Regions from separate parts of the Paenibacillus sp. FSL R7-0048 genome, predicted to be linked through region 2. Evidence: riboswitches for the same ligand, from Rfam matches in the RefSeq annotation. Region 2 holds a riboswitch; the other holds the start of a gene.
The links. A riboswitch is a leader RNA that binds a small molecule or an ion and turns the genes downstream of it on or off. The one in region 2 is predicted to bind cobalamin.
Positions count from the first base shown of each region.

Region 1: another riboswitch for cobalamin. It lies ahead of NSQ91_RS04585 (DUF4430 domain-containing protein); the one in region 2 lies ahead of metE (5-methyltetrahydropteroyltriglutamate--homocysteine S-methyltransferase).

Region 1 is NZ_JBBORF010000001.1:1,062,073-1,074,735, reverse strand. It holds gene NSQ91_RS04590 (methyl-accepting chemotaxis protein) at 1-1,010, opposite strand, end outside; gene NSQ91_RS04585 (DUF4430 domain-containing protein) at 1,213-3,777, opposite strand; cobalamin riboswitch at 3,948-4,150, opposite strand; gene NSQ91_RS04580 (GAP1-N2 domain-containing protein) at 4,278-7,274, opposite strand; gene NSQ91_RS04575 (hypothetical protein) at 7,271-8,533, opposite strand; gene NSQ91_RS04570 (beta-mannanase) at 8,616-9,257, opposite strand; gene NSQ91_RS04565 (vWA domain-containing protein) at 9,282-10,556, opposite strand; gene NSQ91_RS04560 (transcription initiation factor TFIID) at 10,850-12,663, opposite strand, start outside.
Region 2 is NZ_JBBORF010000001.1:5,090,468-5,103,130, reverse strand. It holds gene NSQ91_RS22800 (FtsX-like permease family protein) at 1-979, shown strand, start outside; gene NSQ91_RS22795 (DedA family protein) at 997-1,620, shown strand; gene NSQ91_RS22790 (undecaprenyl-diphosphate phosphatase) at 1,671-2,531, shown strand; cobalamin riboswitch at 2,631-2,836, shown strand; gene metE (5-methyltetrahydropteroyltriglutamate--homocysteine S-methyltransferase) at 2,992-5,295, shown strand; gene NSQ91_RS22780 (DUF1540 domain-containing protein) at 5,442-5,594, opposite strand; gene NSQ91_RS22775 (DUF4349 domain-containing protein) at 6,023-7,138, shown strand; gene msrA (peptide-methionine (S)-S-oxide reductase MsrA) at 7,236-8,222, opposite strand; gene NSQ91_RS22765 (TVP38/TMEM64 family protein) at 8,321-8,941, opposite strand; gene NSQ91_RS22760 (Gfo/Idh/MocA family protein) at 9,108-10,040, shown strand; gene NSQ91_RS22755 (hypothetical protein) at 10,064-10,387, shown strand; gene NSQ91_RS22750 (winged helix-turn-helix transcriptional regulator) at 10,512-10,829, shown strand; gene NSQ91_RS22745 (hypothetical protein) at 11,041-11,766, shown strand; gene NSQ91_RS22740 (hypothetical protein) at 12,041-12,663, shown strand, end outside.

The DNA.
Region 1 (12,663 bases), 4.0 Mb from region 2:
TCCGACATTTCATAGCTGCTGCCCTCTACGGCTGCAATATCATTGGTCATTGCTTTTATAGAACGTGTTGTACTGTTAATGCTCTCTGTCTGCTCATCAAATCCCGCAGCAATCTCTCCAGAAGATACAGCGATCATTTGTGAAGCCAATGAGGTCTGCTCAGCACTAGCGCTCATCTCTTCCGATGAAGCTGACAGCAGTTCTGCACTCTCTGCAATGCCTTGCATCATCTTCCGCAAGCCCTGCAGCATATTGTTAAATGAACTGTTAATTTGGCCGATCTCATCCTTGGCGGTGTACGTTGCTACCACGGTCAAATCTCCATCTTCTGCCCGCTTCATTAGTCCTTGCAGTTCTTTAAGCGGTTTTGTTATCAGTCGAATGATTGCAATACTAATCACGATACAAATCACCCAAGCGAACGTAATCATTAAGGTATTGTTTACCCGCATGCTTTTAGCGGTTGCCATGGAACCTGAATTGTGTTCATCAGCATCTTTAAGCAAAGAATCACTAATTCCTTTAAGCAGGTTGATCATTTTTTCACGGGATTCGTTAAATTCGCCTGAAAATACTTTATAGGCCTCTTGATTATGATTACTATCAGCAATCTTTATAATGTTATCCCGCTGTGCACGATAATCTGGCAAAAAGGACTCATACTCTTTGATTTTACTTACAATAGCAGGATCATTATACTGAATCGCTTTCACCTTGTTCATAAGTTCATTATTATCTTGAACCTTCACTTGGATACTCTCAGAAAGTTCTTTGTTTTTGCTGGCATCAACGCTAATCAAACGCTCCAAAAGATAGGATTCAATAGCCCTATTATTCGTACGCATCTGCCCTACGTAAGAAACAGGCAATAAATTTTCATTATATGTCTCATTTGTCTTTTCGGCCATTTTGTTCATTGTGATGATGCCTATGCCCCCTACAGCATTCACCATAATTACTGCGAATACCAAAAGCAGCCCTATTTTGTATTTCACTTTCAAATTTTTCATCTACACTCCGCCTTCACATTATCTTATGATCTATCTATTTTTATCGGTCGGAAGGGCTAAGAGTTTGATGATTTTTAAAATATTGTGTCGAATAAAAGTATATATTGTCATAAAACAACTTTCCTCAAATAAAAAAGGGCGGGCACCCGATCCGCTATTACTCCGAATCCATGTGTGCCCGCCTAATCAAACTTCCTCTTCCTTATTCTCCAGAGGTATAGTACCAGTACAAAGTATCACCGTTCTGCAAAATATAACTGTCTGCACTGATGCTTGGATCCGCATCCCGGTTCGTTTTATACTTCCATCCGCTGCTTGGGCCTCCATCAAATTCAGCCAACCCGTCAATAGATTTCACGTAGATGCTTCCAGCGTTGCCGGATGATACTACCTTAGTCCCTAATTGACTGACTAGTAAGCTATAAGCCGTTTCGCCCTCTTTTAGAGCTACTGTTGTACTGGCTAGGATGGTTCCTTTCCGGCTATCTCCAATCACTGAGAGGGTAGCGGTAGCTTTTGCTGGAGCAATAACAGACGATCCGACAGTCAGAGACTGAGTATAACGCGCTACGCTCGGTACGCTATCTTTAGCATAACCGGTAACAGTTATTGTATAGCTATTTGCTGGGAGACCCCCATCAATAACAGCCACACCTTGTTCATTCGTGATTACCTTCTTACCACCAACCGAAACCTGCACACCTGCAGCCGGTGAGGTAACCGGATCAGAAGTTAAGCTTTCCTGATTCCACACCCACTTTTTCTGTGAAACCTTTACAGTAAAAGCTTCATTAGCTTTTGGCTGTGATGGGGTAAGCACCACAGCATCTACAACCTGTGTATTTTCTCCTGCATAATAGACAAGCACACGATCGGATTCCTGTAGTTCGAACGCATCCATACCCACACTTGGATATATCCACTCCCCGCCGCGTGATACCACGAAGCTCCACCATCCGTCGTAAGTACCTTGCGAAACTCCATGGATACCTGATACAAAGTTGCCATAAGACGATTTGGTGATATCTACTTTAAAATCATCGGTAGACCCTAGTTGTTGCAACGCTTCAAGGGCATTGGAGGCTTTCAAAGTCCCCTCACTAATCAACCCTTCCGGGCCTTCAACGGTTAGCGAAGCTGTTACATTCTTAGAAATCACTTTTAGAGCTTTTGTATATTTAGCAATCGTTGGGGCTTTGCCTTCACGGTAGCCAGTTACAGTCAGTGTATAGTCACCTGCGGGCATATTTCCTGAGAATACGGCCTCACCTTTAGCATTCGTCGTTACCTTGTGAGCTCCAATTTGGACCTGAACACCCGCAGCTTTTGCAGTTACAGGAGAGGAAGTATTCGTAGCAGCGTCCCATTTCCACGTCTTACTAGTTACAGTGACGGTAAAAGAATCGCCCTCTTTAAGATTTGCTTTGGAAAGCGTAACGGAATCCACAAGCTTAGTGTCGTCTCCGGCATAATAAACCAGTACCTGATCTGAATCTTTAAGTACAAAATCACTCATGCCTACATCGGGATTAATCCATTTTCCGTCACGCGATACAACATACATCCATCCGTCATAACCACCAAAGCTTCCAGCAGCAATACTTCCGATGCCAGTCACATAACTGCCCGAAGGATTCGTGATCGGCAAGTTCGTTTGAAGCGCCAGCTTCTCTAACGCTCCAAGTGCGTTGCCAGCATAGGCGTACCCTTGTGCCAACGTGGCCTGTGGTCCCTCAATCGTTACTGGAGCGTAGATGAGTGAGCTCTGAATGGAGGATTTGGAAAAATCGTATAGCTTACTGTTGCTTCCTTTATATAGCAAATTATAGGCAACCAGCGCCTGAAGCCCTTGCTCTGTCGCCAGAATATTACTGCTTCCACCACGGCTATGGGTGAAGCTACCATCAGCTAGACGATAGCTAAGCAGGTTCTCCATTAGATCCACTTTGTTTTTGGTGTATTCTAATCCACTAGGATCAACTCCGAAGGAGGTGAGTCCAAGGATTGCTTGTGCGCTACTTTCAGCACTGTCACCGTAACCCCCATGGCTATCTTGAGCTGCAGATAACCAAGCTACGGCTTGTAGCCCTGCTAAGTAGGCTTCGGGATTATTTTTATGTGCCGCCAGAGCCGTCAAGGTTATCGCTGTCATATCAGGCTCACTTGCGCCTGATGTTAGTGCAAAGCCCCCATCCGGATTCTGTTTGGAGAGAATCTCCGTAAGGAGCTTATCCGCCGTCCATTTCCCGTCACTTGGGATATTATATTTACCAGAATCCAGCGCAAGTAAAGCATATACCGGATTATTAAGCGTCTGTTCACTGAGCTTGCTATTATTATAAATTTTCTCAATCAGATTATAGCCAGGAGTCGTTCCGTTACCAGCAAAGCTAGTAGGATCTGCACCAATCGCTCTCACTGCGAGCACGATTCGAGCATAATCGGTTACATTGGTGAAATCGCCAGCTGCATCCTTTACTTTTTTCTCAAGCTCTGAAAGGTAACTAGCCGGCAGCTTGTACCCTGCTTGCGCTAATCCAATGGCTTGCCAATCCGATTGCACGCCACCTTTCAAGAGATATTCTGCAGCCGCATAAGTCGCATCCGCAACATTAATCCGCTCCGCGGCAGTTGCCTCCAGACCGGCGCCAGCGCTCGCTTCTGCAAATATTTGTCCCGCCGGAGCAAGAGATGTTCCTAGAATTGAAATGACCATGAATAAGGCCAGCCCAAGTGCTACAAACTTGGAAGACATGATTTTCTTCATTGTTTAACCTCTTTCTGTATAAGAATGGGTACTGCCGGGAATAAGACGCATAACATAAAGACCGCCCCTTTGGAGGGCGGTCAGGGAAGATTACAAATTGAGGCTGCGGCGCTTGCTTCCTGCCAACAGTCCATCTGTATATGTTCCACATTCTTACCCCACGAAGAATAGAAACGCTCACGAAAAAGGCAGGTCTCCTGGCTAATGCTTCATCGCTGTTCTTCACCTTCCCACCCTACCTTCGGGGCAGTGGCTTATAGAAGAAACGCTCCGCACATACAGTGGCGGGACCGCGCCGGACTCTTGCACCGGACTTCCCTTTTAAGCAGACGACTAGATTGATAGAGTCTGCACCTTTTCCAGTATGTAGTATCTTATTTTGACATCCATAATCATATCTATTAATACATAGCATGTCTATAGAAAAGCTTAGTATGGGCAGCAAAAAAATGAACAGCAATACGCCACCTTCCGGTAGTTATTGCTGTTCAGAAAGCTTGTTATTCGACTGTTCCATCCGGACTTGCAGTCGGGGAGGGTTCAGCACTTGAATCAGAAGCTGGTGGAATATTAGGATCGGGATCTACGATCAATGTAAATCTTCCGGCTTTGATCATACTTTTCTCTAGAATTGTCGCTCCAGACTCCAATGTAACCTCAACCTGATAGGAAGGTTGTTCACCTTCAGTCACAGCTGTTGCGGAAGGTAACCCAGTGCTGTTCTCAGTATCAGAGGAAGGCGTAGTGGACGGAGAAGCATCAGCTACAGCGTTAGTAGAGTCTGCACCTTCTGCTGTTCCTCCAGTAGTGCCAGCGGCATCTGACTCGTCAGCAGCGTTTCCCTCATCCGTCCCATCCGTTGACGGCACTGGACAAGTCCCATTTGTAGCAGCGACCTTAAAGCTTTTATCTATCTCTGTAGACGAAGACATTAAACTAACCTCAGTCGGTTTAAACTGCACACAGTCATCTGCACTTGCGAAGGTGAACACCAATATGCTGCTCCCCTTATCTCCTTCGACGCTCTGATCCTTCAAGTATACTGAAGCCGGAGGCAGCATATTGCCTGCACTCTGAACAGGGGTCGGCTCAGGGCTTGTCCCCGGCAGAGCCGTCTTCGTATCATCCGGACGCAGCATACTGAATACGATAATTGCAATAATCACCAGAATACCCGTAATGGAGCCGGAGATTAAGAGTCGAAATCGGCTGCGGCTGATCCAGCGCGCCAGCGGGGAAGCCAGTTGGGAGCGGGCTTCATTGTACACATTTTGCAGAGCAGGCCGAGCTGCCGCGACATAGTTCTTTCGGAATTCCCGATTCTTGAACGCTTCACGATCACTGCTCAGGAAATACTTCAGAATCGCCTTACGGTAACCCGGTTGCAGCTTTTTATTCGAAACCGTAAATAAAGGATTGCCTTGCGACCAAGCAAAAAACCGATAGATGATTTCTTTGTCGGAACCGGCTTTACGCTTTAACAGCTCCAGAAGCGCATCGTAATCCAGCGGACCCCCTTCACGCTGAGTTGTATAGTAAAAGGCTAGCGGAAGCCGTTCAAAGGGTTCCAGAACACGCGCCTCTTTTAGCAAACGACGACCCAGTAGCTGCACATCGTCTAGTTCCTGCGGAGACAATCCTGTAAAAATCTCCTCATTCGGCTTCTCTTCACCAAACCAGCGGTAAGCGGCACGCAGCGCATTCTCTTTCTGCTTGCTAATCCTATCCAGTGGCGGCTGCCAATCGACAACATTACCATACCGTAAAAAAACTACCTCCAGAAGCTCCTCCTGCGTCATATCAGAAAGCGATAAGCGGTTCAGTAAGAATCTATCTGCTGAAGCAGCAAGATCCTGCATTAGGGAGAGTGCCTTAGGAGCAACTCCTGTTCCTTTGCGGCGATCTTTTTCTGCCTTATCTACAATTTCATGAATTTCCGCCACAGAAGCCACCGGATCATGCTCCAGCTGGAGCTTTTCTAGCAAATAATCCTTCACAGCATTTTGAGCAAAAGACTGCTCTAACGCCACTGGCAGGAACCGCCCCCAATGGAGCACAAAGCTCAGAATATCCGCAGATCTGGACGCCGCAGCTAGTCTTGATTCCATATAAGGCTCAAGTAGCTGCTTACGGAAATAAGTTTCAGACATCACGCGCTGGAAGTAAGCTGCACTTAACTCATCATTACTCTCAATGATCCCGTAAGCAGCACTCAAAATATCCTTGCGGCCCGCTTCCACACTATGAAGCATCCCATTGATGAAATAATCCACGATTCTGACCCTGTAATTGTGATCCTTAAGTACAAAATACTCTTTAAAGCATTCCATAATCGCCGGATCTGGCACATTTCTTTGCCGAATCAGATCAAATTCCCGGTCAAACCGTTCTAAGAAAATATCATTCAAGCGGATTCTAGAATGAATTGCACCGTCTGGTTTAAGGTAAGAAAGCAAACCACTTAGCACCGCACTCTTGTTTTCCGTATATAAATGCTCGTTCCCTTGCTCAATCTCATAAAATATAGCCAGCTCATTATAGAAAGAAAGGGTTAGCTTGTGCTCAGGACTCTCTCCACGCAGAATCTGATCGGCGAAGCTTACGAAGTCGTTAATATCTCCTGGATTCAGCAGTAATAGCTTCCACACCAAATCAGCATAAGGCTGGCGGGTCTCGCCAAAATCGACATTCCCCATCCGTCCGGAAGCCAAATCAAAGGTATAATCCTTCTCAATACTGCGATCACCGGGACGAAGTGAACCTTTTTCCACAAAGCTAAGATGTATATATTTACGGCTTTGCGGTTCATTCGCATACGTAATCACGCCTAATCTACGGCGGAATTCATACGGCAGCACGCTATACAGAATTTCTGTAAGCTCCACCGCCCGCGCGGACAACTCGGTGATAGGTACGTTTAGAGCCACGTAGATTTTTTTCTTACCTGCAACAGAGAGCATTACGGCTTGCAATAATGCCTTGAATATCCCTTCATCAATCCCTAATAGACGTAAGCCTGCGATTGGATCCGGGCTGCGGTCTGTGCGAACAACTGGAATAGAGGGCAGCTCCGGCAAGGTTCCACCAAGCTCTCCCGTATAACGCTCTGCAAAATCAGCATGCAGCCAGTCTCCATAGCTCTGCACAATTTCTTCGGAACGTGAAGCAGGAACTACATAGTTATGTGCAAAAAAAGCGCTTCGTTGGCCTGTGAAATCGGCCGCTTGATAACGACTAAGCCCAATAACTGTATCCCCGTTCTCAGCATGAAATAGGTGCAGCGCACCAGGATATGCAGCCTCATCCATCTCTCCACGTGCGGTTAACTCCGCAGGAGCATCGTAGAGGCAGAAGGGATGAAGGATTTTTTTCACAAAATTATTGTCTAGACTATCTGATTTCGCTACCGTATCGAAGCCTTCTGTGGAACGAAACACTCCGCGACGTTCGCGGGTGTACATCTGTTGGGCGATTGTTGACCCTGAGAAAACATTCACGGGCCGTCGCTCCCCTCAATATACTTCAGCTTATGCAGCAGCCAAATAAAAGGCTCGTCTACACGAATCGGGCTTACTACACCCTCAATCTTTTGATTCACAGGATTGCTGCCCAACGCAGATACTGCAAAATAACCCGTATTCGCGAAATAAACATCCATCGTATCTTTAAAGGGTCTGTCCACCTTACCAATAAATCTGCGAATTTCCCCGTCGATATTATGGAACTCGTCCATGTTTAATGTTTTGCGGTGAACATAGTTATTGAACACATTGCTGTTGGACTTGATGTAATCGCCATCCTCATCCTTCAGCGAATGCAGCATATCACTTTTGGCAAGCACAACCGCTGTTGGAATGTCTGTCTTACTCTTTTCCTGATAGGCAATAAAATCACCGAACATCGTCAGCACCACATCGCGCGGCTCGTCATATTGTGAGACCCATTCTCCCGGGCGGTCACCGATGTTAATATGAATCTTTTCACGGATAGAACGGATTTGCAGCGGATCGACCATAAACAAAATACCCGCAGAGTTCTTGATATGCTGACCATGAAGTCCAAGATAATCCTGATCCACCATACCCTCACCTGCTACATCAAAGAATACAAGTGTCAGTGGCGGTTTATTTTCATCCTTAAAGACAAATTGAAAGATAAAAGGCTCCTGCATTTTTTCCTTCTGTGTAGAAGCCAGCAGATCCCCACGCTCAAAAAGCGGTTCTTCATACAATGTACGGAACTTACGGCTAATCTCTGCATTAAGCGGCATACAAGCGGCATCAAAATGACCTGCTGTAGTATGCTGCAATGTGTGGATCAGCGAGGTCATATACACCGATTTCCCGACTTGGGATGCCCCGATAATCGAGATGATGTTACTTGGCACCTTCCCGGCAGTCACCGGCAGCTCATTATGGCAGGACGGGCAAAGCCGTCTGCGCGTAAGCACACCGTAACGATCCGTAAGCCCAGTTAACACATGATCCGTGTAATGATGATATTCTTCCGGAATATCCGCCGGGTTGATAATCGCTTCTATGTCATCTACCGTATCAAGCCCAAAGCGCTCACGGTATTTGTTCAAGGCGTCATCCTCACCCAATGCGTAATTTTCATCGTCCTCCCGGCTGTGCATAGCCCGAAAGACGACATCCTCCGGAGAGAACTTGGTGAAGCAATACGGACACACTATATCGTAAAAAAGCGGCCGCGGCTCCGGCTGATTCTTTTTCATAAAACGGCTAAAAAAAGACATCTACTCATCCTCCCAAAAGTTGTATCTACGTACTTGCTATGAACGCACTGCTCATTACCCGCTTGTACGCGTAGACCCAGTCTCACTCCGGTACCAATTCGTAATAAAGCCCATATTTCTTGCCATCGGTGAAAAAGATGCGTACAAAATCATCCTTACCGATTTCAATCGGCGGAAGTACATTGCGTCCAGGAGCGAAATCCTGGACGAAGGGAAAGAGAATACCATCCTCTTTCCCTGCAGGATGCCCTCCACGTTTCTTGACATAACAGAGGACATCCCGTGCCACGGGCACTTCTGCCGTAATCGCCATATGTACGGTCTTTTGTTTTCCGAATAAGGCCTTTTTTTGTTGAATGGAATAATAGATCCGGGCTTTGCCTGCACTGACCATCACCCGGTTCACACCATCATTTTGCCTCACCAGGGCAGTCTCACCGTTCTCAGCAAGACGAGCAAATATCGTATAGGATATCAATCCGATCTCATCCAATCGATCACGATAACCATTGTTAGATTTGTATTCCTCACGAGTGTAGAGCTTCATCCCGATCGGCGGATCATCTCCGGTTCCCATGTCAGCCGCTTCTGCGGAGGTTTTGTGGATGTACACCGCCTGCACGCCGTCCGGCCAGCGCCATCTCAGCGTACAGAATCGGTCATCCACTTGGGATGTCACATCCGTTATTCCCGCAGCGGAAGCATTAACCTCGGCGTACCTCATTACTGTAAACCCCTTTCCGCTACACTAGAATCCTTTGCTGTTCCGGCTTCTGCACCGACCCGGAAAGTTATCCGATGCTGGTGCAGGCGCTGCGTTATTGTTTCTTCTATTTCGATAAATACGTCCTTCTCCTACCGGAATGACGCCTGTAAATAATGCAATAATAGCAGCTAATATAAGAACAGCCAGAAGACGAATAAGACTATCTGTAAAGGAGTCACCGCTAAGTCCAAATTCCAGAATCAGTCCTGCGAACAAGCCTGATATTACGCCGCCAATCCCAAAGCTTTTAGCCAAATGACGGTTATCAAACATAATTCCCAGACCTAATCCAAGCGCAGCTCCCATCAACATCAGTGACAAAATACGAACCGCAGCATAATAAGGACTGTCTGCCGTTGAATCACTGCGCTCAGTTAGCAGCGTCCGATCTCCCAGACGGTCATAGATCTGCTGGAATACATCGCCCAGAAGGGCTGAATCCTTGACATCATAATAGTGTCCGCCTGTCACTCTCGCAATATCCTGCAACAGCTGAGTGCCTGCTGGATCATTCAAGCCCAGACCAATGGTATTCACCGCAATACCGCGCTCTACATAAGCCTGCAACTCTCTTGTGGTATCGAAATTACTCACTCCGTCAGACAACAAGATGACCATGGCTCCTTGGTCTTTTTTGCCGTCACTGTCAATCTCCTTGAGTGCCTCCGAGACCGCACCGCTAATATTCGTGCCGCCTTCGGTTGGCTGCAGATTATCGATTGCAGTCAGCACCTTCTCACGATTCTCCGAATTTGAAAGTGGCGTTAAAGGTTGGACAACTACCGCTTCGTTGTTAAAGGTCACCACGGCTACCTTATTGTCAGTGTCCATTTTTGTAATTAACGCTTTTGCTGCGGAATACCGGCTATTATCGGGATCACTCTGTGTCATACTGCCTGAGTCATCGATAGCCATTACTACATTCTTAACTGGTCTGGCTCCGCCAAAATTCAGCTCATAAACAAACTCCGTTAAGGCTCCAACACCAAGTGCAAGAACAATCATCAGAGGCAGCAGCTTCCACGATAACCCCAGATAGCGCTGCTTCCATGACGCTCCGTTCAGTCGTGGCGAGATCATCTCTGCAAGCAGGCAGCCTACACCGACTCCCAGCGCCACAATGGCAAAATAAATACCCACAAGCAGGATGGAAGGCAGATCGTTATACCAGCTTAGCAGCCATTCGCCAAAAAGAAAGGCGACCCCGCCGCCGATCAGACTGAAGAAGAGCAGCAGCAGATTGATTTTTCTCTGCATCGTTATACTTCCTTTCCGGGTAAAATCTGAATTGTACTCTTATCCTTTAAACATTCCGGGGGTTATGCTGCCTGATAAACGGGCTACCCGGATGTGTTATCATCCCCCAGATTGCACTCTGTGCAATAGAATGGAATAGGAGAAACATCTATTTCTATTCTATTGCATAGTGTGCAGTGGAAATAAGGAGAAATGTCCCTATCCCAGAAATCTAATTAAGCGTTATATCCGATGACTCTATTGCACCAAGGCAATAAAGGGACTCAAAGTGAGGGGACCTATCTATTACGCCATCAGCGCATCTCAGGAAGCTGATCTTCACTCAGCCCATGGAGCTGATAGCCATTCTGAGCATAAGTCTCATAATAGACCTTACCGTTGCGATAATAGAGCAGGTCCTCTAAATGAAAGCCGCCCATCAGGTTTAGCTTCTCCACTCCGCTCCTCCGCTGCTCATGCACGAATCCTAACCGGTAAATCCGGGTTGTCTCATCTACTCCAAAGGCGTAGCGTAGAAACTCTGATGAACTGTCTCCGAAGAAATATTTCTCCTCATGACGATGCTCTTGCGTATATTCGAATAACCGAACATTAATGGCCGCGCCCTCTTCTAAATTATGATACAAGCGCTTGAACAGCTCTTCCCTCGATAGAACCTGACGATTCTCATAGGCTGCCGCAACATTTGCACGCCGCAGAAGCTCTTCCTCAAAAGATAAATTGAAAGGTTCTGCTGTCAGCAGCTCCCGGCGGCAAATATCAATCAAACGCTCAATCACAGCTTCTTTCCCTTGTTCTAAGAGCTTGGAGATACTGCCCATGTACTTCTCACTGAAGAATATTCCAGGTCCACGCCGGGTTTCGATATCCTTCATCACTTCTTCTGTGACTACGCGGTAGTATTCCATTACGTTCTGGCCCGTTGTTTCGTTTGTTCGCCCAATGCTGTCCATAACAGTAATACGCAATTCTTCCTCCAAAGTCTCCATAGCTTTCACACGGGCCATACTTTCCATATGAAGCTGCTCAAGTGCAGATTCCAAACGACTGCATAGGGCAAGCTCACTTTCTAGGCCCAATAGTTCATATTTTTTGCCATATACGGCTGAGAATAAATAATGAATGAAGTTACGTACTGTTCTTTTATCAAAAAGCGGCACACGCTGGAACGGCTGGCGCTCCACGCTTTCTGCGTAAAGGTCCTCAAGCTCCTCCTGCATGGAGAGAATTGCGGAACGCAGGCCTGCCATATGCTGACGTAAAAGATGGAGCACACTTCCGGCTTCATCACGATCTGCCGTCCACTCCGCAAGCTGATAAAAGCTTACCGCTGGCGTAGATGTTTCCTGTGCCGCCAGCATAGTGCGCCATTGGCGTAATGGATTCATTCCCTCTACTCTCCGGTTTGACTCTGCCACAAAGTTATTGCGGAAATAAGCTTCGCCCCCGTCACCGAACAACTGCCGTTCAGCTTCACGAAGTGACAGCTGCTTCAGTTCATTATAGGTAGGGCGTCCGTGACTCATTAACCCCGTCATTTCATTCAGGCCGTCTTTCTCCGGAAGTAGGTGTACCGCGTGTTCCCGCAAGCTGTCAGGGTCCAGCCCTAACAACGCCTGCCGTTCACGTATAGTCCACGAACTGCCCTCACGCATATCGGAGACAAGCCGCCGGAACGCATGATACAGCACCGCCAAAGCAATTTGAACATTAGGTCTTCTTACCCCGGAAAAGCCAGCAGAGGCGTAGCCTTGTCTTCCAGTGCTGCCCCTGATGCCGCTTTTGAAGGTCATATTGTTATATCCGCCATGACCAGTAGCCTGATCAGAAGCCGGGCGGACCCGATTTTTGAGCAGACTAATATGAGAAATAATCTCGTAGTTGTCATCCATACCGTGTGCAGACATCATACCGCGCTCATTCTTATCGGAGAGCAGATACACAAGGTCAAATAATGCGGAAGGACCATGGGCAACTGGAATCGACAGACCGTCTTCCGTCACAAGTAACGGCGCATTAAACTTATAGTCCGTAGCTTGCATTCTGTCCAATTCACGCAGAAAAGCCAGCCCTACTGAGCTGGAATATCCAAAATTATCCCCTTGCT
Region 2 (12,663 bases):
TCAGACGGGTGTACCCTTTGATCAGCATCTGAACGAAATTAAGGAAGAGCTCAAGACGCACGGACTCCCTTATGAAGCGCTTAGTATCCCGATTAAATATGCTGAGGTCGAAGCTCAGACTGGACCCGATCGCACTTTACGCCTTCCCTTGATTGCTTTCAGTGATTATAATCTCGCCCTGCAACGTGCAGGTTTCCCAACAGATGAGCGTGCTCTGGTGGGCAACGAAGGTCTGGTGATGATTGGTTCGCAGCGGGATCGCAGTTTAACAGAAGGCAGAGTAAAAGCGGTCTATTCCTTGCAGCAAGGACTTGCCATTAAAGAAATAGGTTATACCGAGCAAGTCCCCATTGCCGAATATTTATTGCCGGAGCTGGATGGTAGAGATGGCGGGGATTTTAGTGGTGTCGTGATCAGTGACGAGCTTTACAGTGCTATTGATCCCGTGCAGACGGATCTTTATACAGGTTTTTATGTAGAGGATTTTCCGCAGACGGTAGGTATCGCAGCTGATCTTGCCCATAAAGGCAAACAGTCCTATGAAAGTGATTCTCCGTATGCGATTGTGATCAGCGGCACGCTGTTTGAGCTTCAGAAAACATTGTATAACACAATGCTTTTTGCTTCCTTGCTGGTGGGTACTGTCTTTTTTATTGCGGCAGGCAGCTTTCTTTACTTCCGGTTATATACCGATCTTGATCATGATCGCAATCAATATTCCACTTTGTCCAAGATGGGACTTACGGATAAAGAACTCAATCGAATAGTTACGATTCAGCTGTCTTTGTTGTTTTTTGTGCCGGTCGGAATAGCTATTTTACACAGTGTGTTTGCCTTTATTGCGCTTCAACGGTTGTTCTACTTATCTATCGCAACGGAGACAGGCGCGGTGTTACTCGGATATTTGGCTGTTCAAGGACTATACTTCTTTTTTATTCGCAGCCGCTATTTACGCAACCTGAAGAAGAACTTGATATGAGAAATGGGGGTAACAAGATGCAAGCATGGATTACAGATTTTATGGAGCAGTTTGGTTACTTCGGTATTTTTCTGATGCTGGCCTTTGAAAATATATTTCCACCAATTCCTTCAGAAGTGATCCTGCCCTTTGGAGGATTTATGACGACTACGACGAGCTTGACGATCCCTGGTGTAATCATTGCTGCCACGGCTGGTTCACTACTGGGTGCAGTAATTCTCTATTATATTGGCCGATTATTGGATGTGAGCCGGTTAGAGAAACTGGTTGAACGCTGGGGTAGCCTAATTAGGGTCAGTAAAAAAGATATCCACAAGGCTGACGCCTGGTTTGATAAATATGGCTACTGGACTGTATTGTTTTGTCGGATGGTTCCGCTGGTCCGCAGTCTGATTTCGATTCCGGCGGGAATGTCGGGCATGAAATTTGGAGTATTTATGATCTTCACAACGATTGGCACATTGGGATGGAATTTGCTGCTTGTGCTTATTGGCGCGGTATTGGGCGAATCCTGGGAAGACATTGCCGTGTACATGGATGTGTACTCCAATGTAGTCTATGTACTAATTGCTGGCGGATTAGTTATTCTTGGGTTTCTGTACTTCCGCAAACGCAGCCGGAGAATGAACACTGAGGGCTAAGCGGGTAGTGGACTGATAATAGAAATGACTATTAAAAAGGAGGGAAACAAATGGAGCTATTAACGATTATTAAAGCCATTATTTTGGGGCTTGTTGAAGGTTTAACCGAATTTGCTCCAGTATCCTCCACGGGTCATATGATTATTGTTGATGATATGTGGCTGAAATCACAGGAGTTATTTGGACAATATACAGCAAATACCTTCAAAGTAGTTATTCAACTGGGTTCAATATTAGCGGTTGTTGTGATCTTTAGAAATCGGTTCATTGATTTGTTAGGCTTAAAGCGTTTCAGCCGTAAGCAGTTGGATCCTGTAACAGAGGAGCTACCGCAGTTGGAGCAGGGCGGGCATCTCAAGCTGACTCAGGTTCTGGTAGGGTTAGTGCCTGCAGGTGTGTTAGGTGTTCTGTTTAATGATTATATTGATGAGCATTTATTCTCTACCTCAACAGTGTTAATTGGTCTAGTGATTGGGGCTATATTAATGATTATTGCCGATCTGTTTGGGCCGAAGAAGATCAGAACTGAGAGTGTAGATCAGATTACATACAAACAGGCACTTGGTGTAGGTCTTGTACAGTGTTTTTCGTTATGGCCTGGATTTTCACGCTCGGGCTCGACGATTTCTGGTGGAGTACTCCTCGGGATGAGCCATCGTGCCGCTGCTGATTTTACGTTTATTATGGCAGTACCCATCATGGCAGGTGCCAGTCTGTTGTCACTGATGAAAAACTGGCAATATTTCACCATGGACGCGTTGCCGTTTTTTATTGCAGGCTTTATTAGTGCCTTCCTATTTGCGCTGTTATCGATGCGTTTCTTCTTAAAACTGATCAATCGTATCAAGCTCTTACCGTTTGCTATATACCGTATAATTCTTGCTGCTGTAGTATATTTCGTATTTTTCTAAGTCCGTTATAAGGAATCGATATAACAGAAGCCCCAGTAATCTATTGCAGATTGCTGGGGCTTTCACGTATGATGACATCAGATTAAGACACTCAAATGATGAATGATATCGGAGACAGGTGCTGACCGGAAAATAGTAATTCGGTAGGCTTAATAGGGAAATTCGGTTCGAAGCCGATGCGGTCCCGCCACTGTAACGGAAGAATCTCGAGCAACAGAGGTCACTGGCAATTTACTACTGCTGGGAAGACTGCTCAAGATGTTGACGCCGCTAGCCAGGAGACCTGCCTGTTTCAACAGCACTGCTTCACCTACGGAAGATAGGGAGGTGTTAGACGTTAACCATGGGTATATCATGGGCGTCTTTCCCTTTGACTTTTTTAGGGAAGGGCGCTCTTTTTTATAGGAAAGCAAGTAGCTTTGGAGTTTGAAATAAGAGATGGAAGAGGGAGTGTATCGAGATGACGAATAAAGTAAAAGTAAGTAATCTTGGATATCCGAGAATCGGAAAGAACCGCGAGTGGAAAAAGACACTGGAAGCCTACTGGCAGGGGAAAATAAATGAAGAGCAATTCCGCTCCGAAATGGCAGCAATTCAGCTGCAGCATTTGAAGACCCAGCAAGAGGCAGGAATTGAGCTTATTCCGGTGAATGATTTTACTTTTTATGACCATGTGTTGGATACGGCTGTTATGTTTGGAATTGTACCTCCACGGTACACGTATGATGGCGGCGACATCGGGCTTGATCTTTATTTTGCAATGGCCCGTGGTAATACTGAGGCTACTGCCTGTGAGATGACCAAATGGTTCAATACGAACTATCACTATATCGTTCCAGAGATCGGCACACAAACACCACGCCTGACTGAAAATAAACCTCTAGCGGCTTATCGTTTTGCTAAATCGCAGGCAGGGATTGAAGGTAAACCGGTACTTTTAGGTCTGTATACCTTCCTTAAGCTGTCCAAAGGTTACGCAGCGGCAGATATCGCCAAGATTGCTGCACGTTTTGTTCCAGTCTATGTTCAACTGCTACAGGAACTGAAGCAAGAAGGGGTAAGCTGGGTACAAATCGATGAGCCAGCGATTGTTACAGGCATAAGTAAAGAAGAATTAACACTGCTTAACTCGATATACACAGAAATTGCCGGCTCCGTGCCGGGCTTGAATATTATTTTACAGACGTATTTCGAAGCTGCTGAACCGTTGGAGGCACTGCTAGAGTTGCCTGTTCAAGGCTTGGGTCTTGACTTTGTGCACGATGGTGGAGCGAATCTGGCTTCTATCGAACGTCTTGGCTGGCCGAAGGACAAATGGCTGGGTGCCGGAATTATTGATGGACGGAACATCTGGCGTTCCGATTTAGACGCTAAGCTGCAACTGGTAGAAAAGCTCAGCGTTCATGTGCCGCTTGATCGTCTTATTCTTCAGCCTTCTTGCAGTCTGCTGCATGTCCCAGTCACCGTTCAAGGTGAGGTGAAGCAGAAGGCGACAGTTAAGAATGCGTTAGCTTTTGCCGATGAGAAGCTTGCAGAGCTTAGTTTGCTCGGAGCAGCCCTCGCAGATAAAGGAGAAGCTTCTAAAGCAGCGCTGGCCGCTAGTCGTGAAGCTATTGCAGCATTCCGCGCACTACCTGAGCGTGGCCGTAAGGATGTGGCGGAGCAAGTGCTTGCACTTGCAGCTTTGCCGGACCAACGCAGTTTGCCTTTTGCTGAACGCTTAAAGGTGCAGCAAGAGAAATGGCAGCTTCCACTTCTGCCAACCACTACAATTGGTAGCTTCCCGCAGACAGTAGAAGTGCGTCAGGCGAGATTGAAATGGCGTAAAGGGGTCTGGAATCAGGAGCGTTATGATGGATTTGTTCGTGAGCAGATCGCGGATGCAATTACCTTCCAAGAAAAGCTAGGTCTGGATGTTCTGGTCCACGGTGAGTTCGAGCGTACAGATATGGTGGAGTTTTTCGGAGAAAAGCTGGATGGATACTTGTTTACTAGTAATGGCTGGGTTCAATCCTACGGTTCCCGTTGCGTTAAGCCACCGGTGATCTACGCGGATGTTGCATTTATACAGCCTATGACTGTTAAAGAAAGTGTCTATGCACAATCGTTGACGAAGCTTCCGGTTAAAGGAATGTTGACGGGTCCTGTAACTATCCTCAATTGGTCATTTGTACGTGATGATCTCAGCCGGGAAGAGGTAGCCAATCAAATTGCTCTTGCCCTTCGCCATGAAGTAAAAGCGTTGGAAGATGCAGGCATCGAAATGATTCAAGTGGATGAGCCGGCTATACGTGAAGGACTTCCGCTTAAGGCAGAAGACCGTGAGCATTACCTGAACTGGGCAGTGAAGTCGTTCCGCGTTGCTACGAACCATGTGAAGGCTACGACACAAATTCATACGCATATGTGCTATAGCGAATTCAATGACATGATCGATTCCATATCGGCTATGGATGCTGATGTAATCTCCATTGAGACTTCACGTAGCCATGGGGAGCTGATTATCAGCTTTGAGGAGCAGGCCTATGATAAAGGAATCGGTCTTGGAGTGTATGACATCCATAGCCCGCGGGTTCCGGCTGTAGAAGAAATGACGGCGAATATCGATCGTGCGCTGCGGGTGCTGGACCCTGAACAGTTCTGGATTAATCCGGATTGCGGTCTGAAAACACGTGGCTGGCAGGAGACAGAGGATGCACTACGTAACATGGTAAGCGCTGCTGCTATTGCGAGGGAAAAGTCAGGGGTTATTGCATCAAAATAGACATAAATAAATTAGAGCCAGGGTAATTTACCCTGGCTTTTTAGTTCACTTATTTTTTTATAATCAGCTACTTGATAATAATTCTCAATCTTGTTAGAATGAAAAAGAAAAAGAAGGAACCGTGGAGGGTCCCTTCAGGCATTTACTTATTTACTTTCGAAAGTTTTGCAATCTGTTTCTTCTGCGCGTTTTGGTTCTTGGGAGCTGTGGAAAGCTACGAAGATCGATTCAGCGCTGCATTTGTTCTCTTCTGCCCAGTGGGTGCAGGAGTTAACTTCACAAACTACGTCTTTTGCCATGAGGGTTCACCTCCCCTTATAGTAATTGATAGTATCATTCAATGAACGGCTCTGTTCAGCAAGGTGGAGCTTGTCTCAACAAAGCCGTGTCACGCCCTCATTCATTATGAATAGAGGGTATTTGGCTTTTTTTACTAGGTTAGACGTGGTAATTGTACCAAATAATGAGTTTGTAAGCAAATAAGTTCTTTAACTTTCGGGTCACCTTCCCACATCAAAAATATGTCCAATAAGAGCCGCAGAAATGCGGCTTTTTGTGTATTCAACAAGAAAAACCAAAAGAAATTTACCGAAATTCCATATTCCAGTGCAACCTTCCAAGTTTTGGGGCGTTATAGAAATGAGAGACGGAAGAGATCTGTACAGAACATGACATTCCGTAACGTTACAATGCTAGGGATAACCACTACACTTTTGGAGGAATGAGAATGCGCAAATGGGGTCTGCATTACTTATGTTTATTAATTCTTGCGGTGGTATTGGCAGGTTGTGGCTCGGGTGATAACAATTCGGCGGCAGACAAATTAGCTGGTGACGGCGGAAATACGAGTAATTCTGCTGCAGCAACCACTGAGCAATCTTCGAAAGCTACATTAGCGGATAAGAGCACCTCAACAGAAGCTGAGACAGCAGCGGGAGGCAACGAAGCCCCAGTTGAAAAAGGTTTGACATCAGAGAACACGGATCAAGGGAACGCGGGATTCACGGGCAGTGATGTCGTGGAAGGATTGAACAAGAAGCTAATCTATCATGCCAATCTGACTATGGAAGTAGAAGATTACGGTAAAGCTCAGACTGAAATCCGCAACATGGTAACGATGGCTAAAGGATATATTATAGAGTTTAACGAAAACATGTCGCAATATGAGCAAGGAGGGACGTTTATCCTTAAGGTGCCTGCCTCCGGGTTCTCTCCTTTTCTGAATAATTTGGAAAAAGTAAAACACGAATCGCTACAGCGCAGTATTCAAGGTCAGGATGTCTCGGAGGAGTATGTTGATCTGGAGTCGCGTCTAAAGGCAAAGCAGTTAATGGAAGCTCAATACACAGAGTTTATGAAAAAAGCAACGAAATCAAGTGATCTGGTCGCCTTTGCAAACGAGCTTGGTTCGATTCAAGAAACGATTGAGCAGATCAAAGGCAGAATGCGATATATAGATCAGAACGTATCTTTTTCAACGGTAGAGCTTAGAGTGTACCAGACGGATGAGAGCTTAGCCGTGAAGGAAAAGGCAGAGCAAGGTCCATTGCTAGAACGGGCATCGGATGCTTTAAAAGGAAGCCTGAACGCACTATCTGTTATGTTTCAGTGGATTTTTGTAATTCTTGCAGGTGCATTGCCGATTCTAATCGGTGCGGGCATTATTTTAGTCATCGTTTGGTTTGCCCGCAAAAATATCCGTGCACGACGGGAGCAGCAGACCCAGCGGATACGGCAGGAAAATCGGGAACTGAACAAGGCGGTACTCCCTGGACCAGCAGAGCCAAAGGTGACAACCTCAATAAAGGATAAGAAAGCTAACGAGGACGAGAATAAAGAATAAGCTCCTATGAATTAAAAAGCCTCCAATTCATGGTATACCGTGAATTGGAGGCTTTTCTTTTCTGTAAGACAGTACAGTATTTCGCTTTTATCGAAGATTAGGCAGGCTGGAAGAGTACACGATACTCGCCATAGCCCTCTTTCTCCAGATCCTCTTTTGGTATAAAGCGCAGTGCCGCTGAATTAATGCAGTAGCGCAGGCCGTTTTCCCCTGGACCATCGTCGAAGACATGACCTAGATGGGAATCTGCTACTTTGCTGCGCACTTCTGTGCGAACCATCAAATGGCTGAGGTCCGTCTTTTCCTTCACGGCGTAATCGCGAATCGGACGTGTAAAGCTGGGCCAGCCACAACCGGAATCGTATTTATCCTGCGAACTGAATAATGCTTCACCAGATACGATATCTACATAAATGCCTTCTCCGTGGTGATCCCAAAAATCATTTCGGAAAGGTGACTCTGTAGCGCTATTCTGAGTGACTTCATATTGAAGTGGCGTCAGACGTTCTTTCAAGCTTAGTTTGTCTTCTTTATGTGTCCAGTGGGTTTCGATAAAATCCTCTCGTCCGGAACCCTTACGGTAACGTTTGTAGTGGCCCGGGTTCTTACGATGGTAGCCCTGATGATATTCTTCGGCAGGATAGAAGGTTGCTGCCGGGAGGATCGGGGTAACAATCGGGCTAGCGAATCGGCCGCTTTCTTGCAAAGCTGCCTTGGAAGCCTCTGCTTGTTGCTTCTGCTCTTCAGAATGGGTGAAGATAGCCGTTCCGTAAGAGGTGCCGCGATCATGGAATTGTCCACCCGCGTCGGTTGGGTCAATTTGCTGCCAGAATAACTCAAGCAGCTTGCTATAAGGGAAAATTTCTGGATTGAACGTAATTTGTACGGCTTCAACATGTCCTGTAGTTTCGGAGCATACCTCTTCATAGGTAGGATTCACTGTATGCCCGCCAGTATAGCCGGAGACGACACTAATAATGCCTGGCAATTCCTCGAACGGCGAGACCATGCACCAGAAGCATCCACCTGCAAAGGTTGCTTTTTCCGCCTTGGAATTTATATGGTTAGTCTGATGTTCACTCATTAATATCCCTCCATTCATGTAATGCAATTAAATAGATCACAATCTAATTATAAAGCAAATAACCACAGCCTGCCAGCTTACGCCAAATAAGCTCTCTGTTACCTAGTGTTTTTTACTTCCTGTGAACTGTAATGAAAGCTTAGTCCGGCTATAATAAGCACAATGGCATAAACAATGATGGCTATAATCGCATTTCCAGGGTTCTGGAACAGTTGATCCCCAAGGAAGGCATACAAGGCGATGCCTGGGATTTTTCCAATAGCTGAGGCAGCTAGATAACTCCAGAAGGGCAGCCCGGCTGCTCCGGCATAGATGTTAACTGCTGTCTGCGGGATAATCGGCAAGAGACGTGCTAAGACAATAGAAGCAAAGGGCCGCCGTTCTATGCCTTTTGTGAATTTCTCGAGTAGGGGAATAGAAGTCAGATAAGCTCTCGCTTGATCTTGAAATAAGAACTTCACTACGCCGAAAAGGAATGCGGCAGCAAGGGTTGTAGCTACCCAGCAAATTAAAGCACCTGCCAAACTTCCGTATGCATAACCAAAAAATCCGATGACCGCTTTGTACGGTACAACTGGAAAGAGAGCCAGTAAAGTTGCGATCCCTATAGAGCCGAAAAGATTATGATCCTCTTTCATCCAGCTAAGGATGTCATATCTGTAGATAAACGCAAGGATTGTGCCCGAAACATAAAGAATAATCGAGAACCATTTTCTCATAGCTAATATACCCTTTCTTCCACTCATTCATCTCATCATACGGGATAAAAAGTAAATATTGAAGTGAAGATCATTGTCGGCGAACGCCAAGCAGGTATAATAACATTTATAGAGAACAAAGAGAGAGATAAATTCTTGAATTATAAAGAGGGGAGTTAAATCAGTGATCGTTTCTGCACGCAAAAGAGTCGCCATCATCGGGATTGGCAATATCGCCCGCAAAGTATATTTGCCACTGCTCTCTCAGCATGGACAAGTTGAGGTAGTGGGGGTTCTCAGTCACTCATCCACAACAGTAGAGCAAGCTGTTAATGCCTACCGTTTTCCTAAAGGAACGACAAATTTGGACGAGCTGTTGTCTTGGGACCTGGATGCAGTATTTGTGCATAGCCCAACGACGACCCATTATGATATAGTAACAAAATGTCTCGAACATGGGATTTCGGTGTATGTAGATAAGCCGCTGTCCTATGATCTGGAAGAATCCAGAAGGATGGCAGAGCTGGCAGAAAATAAAGGGCTGCTGCTAGGCGTGGGCTTTAATCGGCGGTTTGCCCCAATGTATGTCACTGCCAAGAGTTGGCTCGAGGAAGCCGGAGGCATTAGCCATTGCCATGCGATTAAACATCGCACAAAGCTGCAGTTAGGCAGCAGCCGTGAGACTGTGCATGACGACTTGATTCATATGCTTGATCTGCTGTTATGGTTATGTGGAGATCAGTATGAGCTGCTTCGCAGTAATCTTCAATCCAATGGAGAGGGGCGACTTGTGCAGGCATCTGGAATGCTGGGTTGGGAGCAAGGCTCAGTGGGGATGTATAGCATGCTTCGTGAGGCGGGTGTTGATTTGGAGAAGCTGGAGCTGCACGGTAATGGACGTTCGGTGGAAGTGGCAGATCTGGACCAAGCCATCTTATATGAAAAAAATACTTTGCCACGGACCCAGAGCTTTGGAAGCTGGGATACGGTGCTGGATAGAAGAGGTTTTGGTGGAGTGGTAGATCATTTCCTGAACAATATAAATACACCAGAGTTATGCAGTATTGCTGCTTCAGCAGTTCTGCCTAGTCATAGATTGGCAGCTCAGCTTGCTGAATGAGGTCTCTAAGAAAGGAGTAAAATATGGAAGACAACCGTAAATTAGTGGAGGAACAAATCATCGAAAGCTATAAGCGTGAGGAAGAGATGATGATCCTTGTATTCGCCCAGTGGTGCGTGAATCAAGGACTCGACCCGCACAGTTTATATTTACAGGCTTATCCACAGCAAGAAGGGAATGAAGCCTTGCGAAAAGCGCTTGCCCTAACGGTTTCTGCGGAGGAAGCAGGGGATATTTCTGATGACACAGTTCTGGGCGTACTCTCCTTATTCGGAAATGATGACTTGGCGCAAATCGTGACAGAAGCGATCTCTAAAAGGGAATCTAAAGCACATACAGGGGATTGACAACGAGGATATAATGATAATGTCAGATGAACTTTTTTTAGTAAACGATGTTCATCAGGGATGAAATGTGTTAATATTATATATACTAACTAATAGTAAGTTTCGCTAGTGAGAGGTGAGAACAATGGAAGAACATCAAATTTCGATGTGTCCCAGATTTGAGACAGCCTTCTCTTTCTTAGGCAAACGTTGGAATGGACTTATTATTCAGACATTGATGAGTGGACCGAAGCGGTTTAAAGATATTTCCGGCCTCATTCCTTCAATGAGCGATAAGATGCTGTCCGAGCGGATGAAGGATTTGGAAGGTGAGGGTATTCTGGTTAGACATGTATACCCGGAAACACCTGTGCGTATTGAATATGAACTAACAGACAAAGGCCGTGCGCTGGAGCCTGTTATGCAGCAGATTCAGTCTTGGGCTGAGAGCTGGGTAGAGTAGAAATCAAAGTCGTGTTGTGGCCCTTTTTCCTGAAGAACGGAGGAGGGCTTTTCAATTTTTAAATAAAAACCTTGCACAGATCGAAAAAATCTGTAATATAATAGAAAAAACGTTGTATGTTCCTTGCATGGAAACGCTTGCAATATTGGTTTTTGCTCAAATCTACTCAGCTGGAGTACAGGCATAGCAAAACTATTAGGAGGCGAGGGAGATGAAGACCACCCTGTTTTCCCGGGAAATAACGTATGGAAAAAAGGATGTTGCTGAGCTGGAGAACGCTTCGATCAAAGTACAGCTCATCTATGACAAGACGTTGTTCATGCTGCATAGCCATCTTCCAGATTCCTTATGGGATGCGTGGATTGGCGTGCCTTACAGCATTATCTCTTCACTCTACAAAGGCAACAATGATAGCGGGACTATTTTTCAAAAATGGATTCAAAGTCCTTCTGGCTGGAAATGTATCGGCTGTGAACGGCATTGTCTGGAGTCGACGGAACCTCTTCAAGAAGTGAATGTGGCCAGTAATCAACGACAATATAAGTTCCATAATGGCATTCGCCAAAGCATGGTGCTACAAGCCCTAATTTGGTCCATGTACGAGAATACCGTATTATTCAAACCCTTTTTAGGGGATGAGCCCTTTTTTGATGAAGATGATTTGCATACGATATCCTCTTATTTCGTGCCAACTTACCTTAATGATCTACGTCTTCTGGAGCAGTCTAAGCCTTGTAAAGAGTACAAAGATCAGAATATAAAGATATATCAGGAATGGATATCCGCCCCTGACCTTGTCCTCAAATGGAACGGAGGCCTAACAGAAGGCAGATGGATGACTGGTGTTTATATGGATCACTCCCGCTTTGCTGGCTTAGGACCTTATTTGAAGGACGCAAAGGGTAAGCGAACGTATATGCAGGCTTATGTTCAATAGAAGATACAGATTTTAGTGTCAGGTCGATTGTGGAGATTTATCTCCATGATTGACCTGTTTTTGTTATCTGCTATTTTCAGGGCAGTAATTAGAATTAAAAAATTAAAAGAAAGGATTTAAAGTAAAATAATGGGAAGTTAAGCCGATATATAGGTTAGATATGCGCTCCTGTTACTTAAGTATTTAAAGATAAAATAGTACATAAAGCTCTGGAATGATGAGTCGAAGAGTGTAGCACATTGGATGGTCTAAGTGTAAGAACTGGAGGTCATGAATGGCATCTAACAAAATGGTATTCAAAGAAGACGAAGTTGAACGACTGCAGACAAAAATTAGACAGGTTAGCCAGGACACCAATCGGTTGTACTTGCAACTGAAAGGTCAAATAAATAATTGGGATGGTATCCCGCTGGGATCAAACCAGATAAAAGCCCAAGTGCTTATCAACGAATTGACGGTAGAGGCTGAGAAGCTTGAAGATATTATTCGTTCAGCTGTAAAGGGTGTTCAAGGTGTTCAGGATCAGAATAAACGCCAGATGAATCAACTCTTTCAGCAGTTTGGCGCTTTAGGAAGTATGTTCGGAAGGCTAGGAGGAGACAGCGCAATTGGGCAGTTTTCGATCCCACCAGCAGCTCAGAAGGCGGTCACGAATCTGATCACCTCGATTGCTGCTCTAATGGGAAAGGATGAGCTGGATAGCGATCCTATGGTGAAGAAGCTTCAAACAACTGTTAAGAATTCGGGACTGGGAACGATTGATTCCATTGCCGCACAAAGCAAGCTGAAGGATATCTACCAGGCACGGAATCAAATCGCAAAGGCACAGACCGCCTATGAGGTATATCAGGCGTTTGGAAATCGGACGCAAATGGATGCAATGCATAAGCTGGCGGA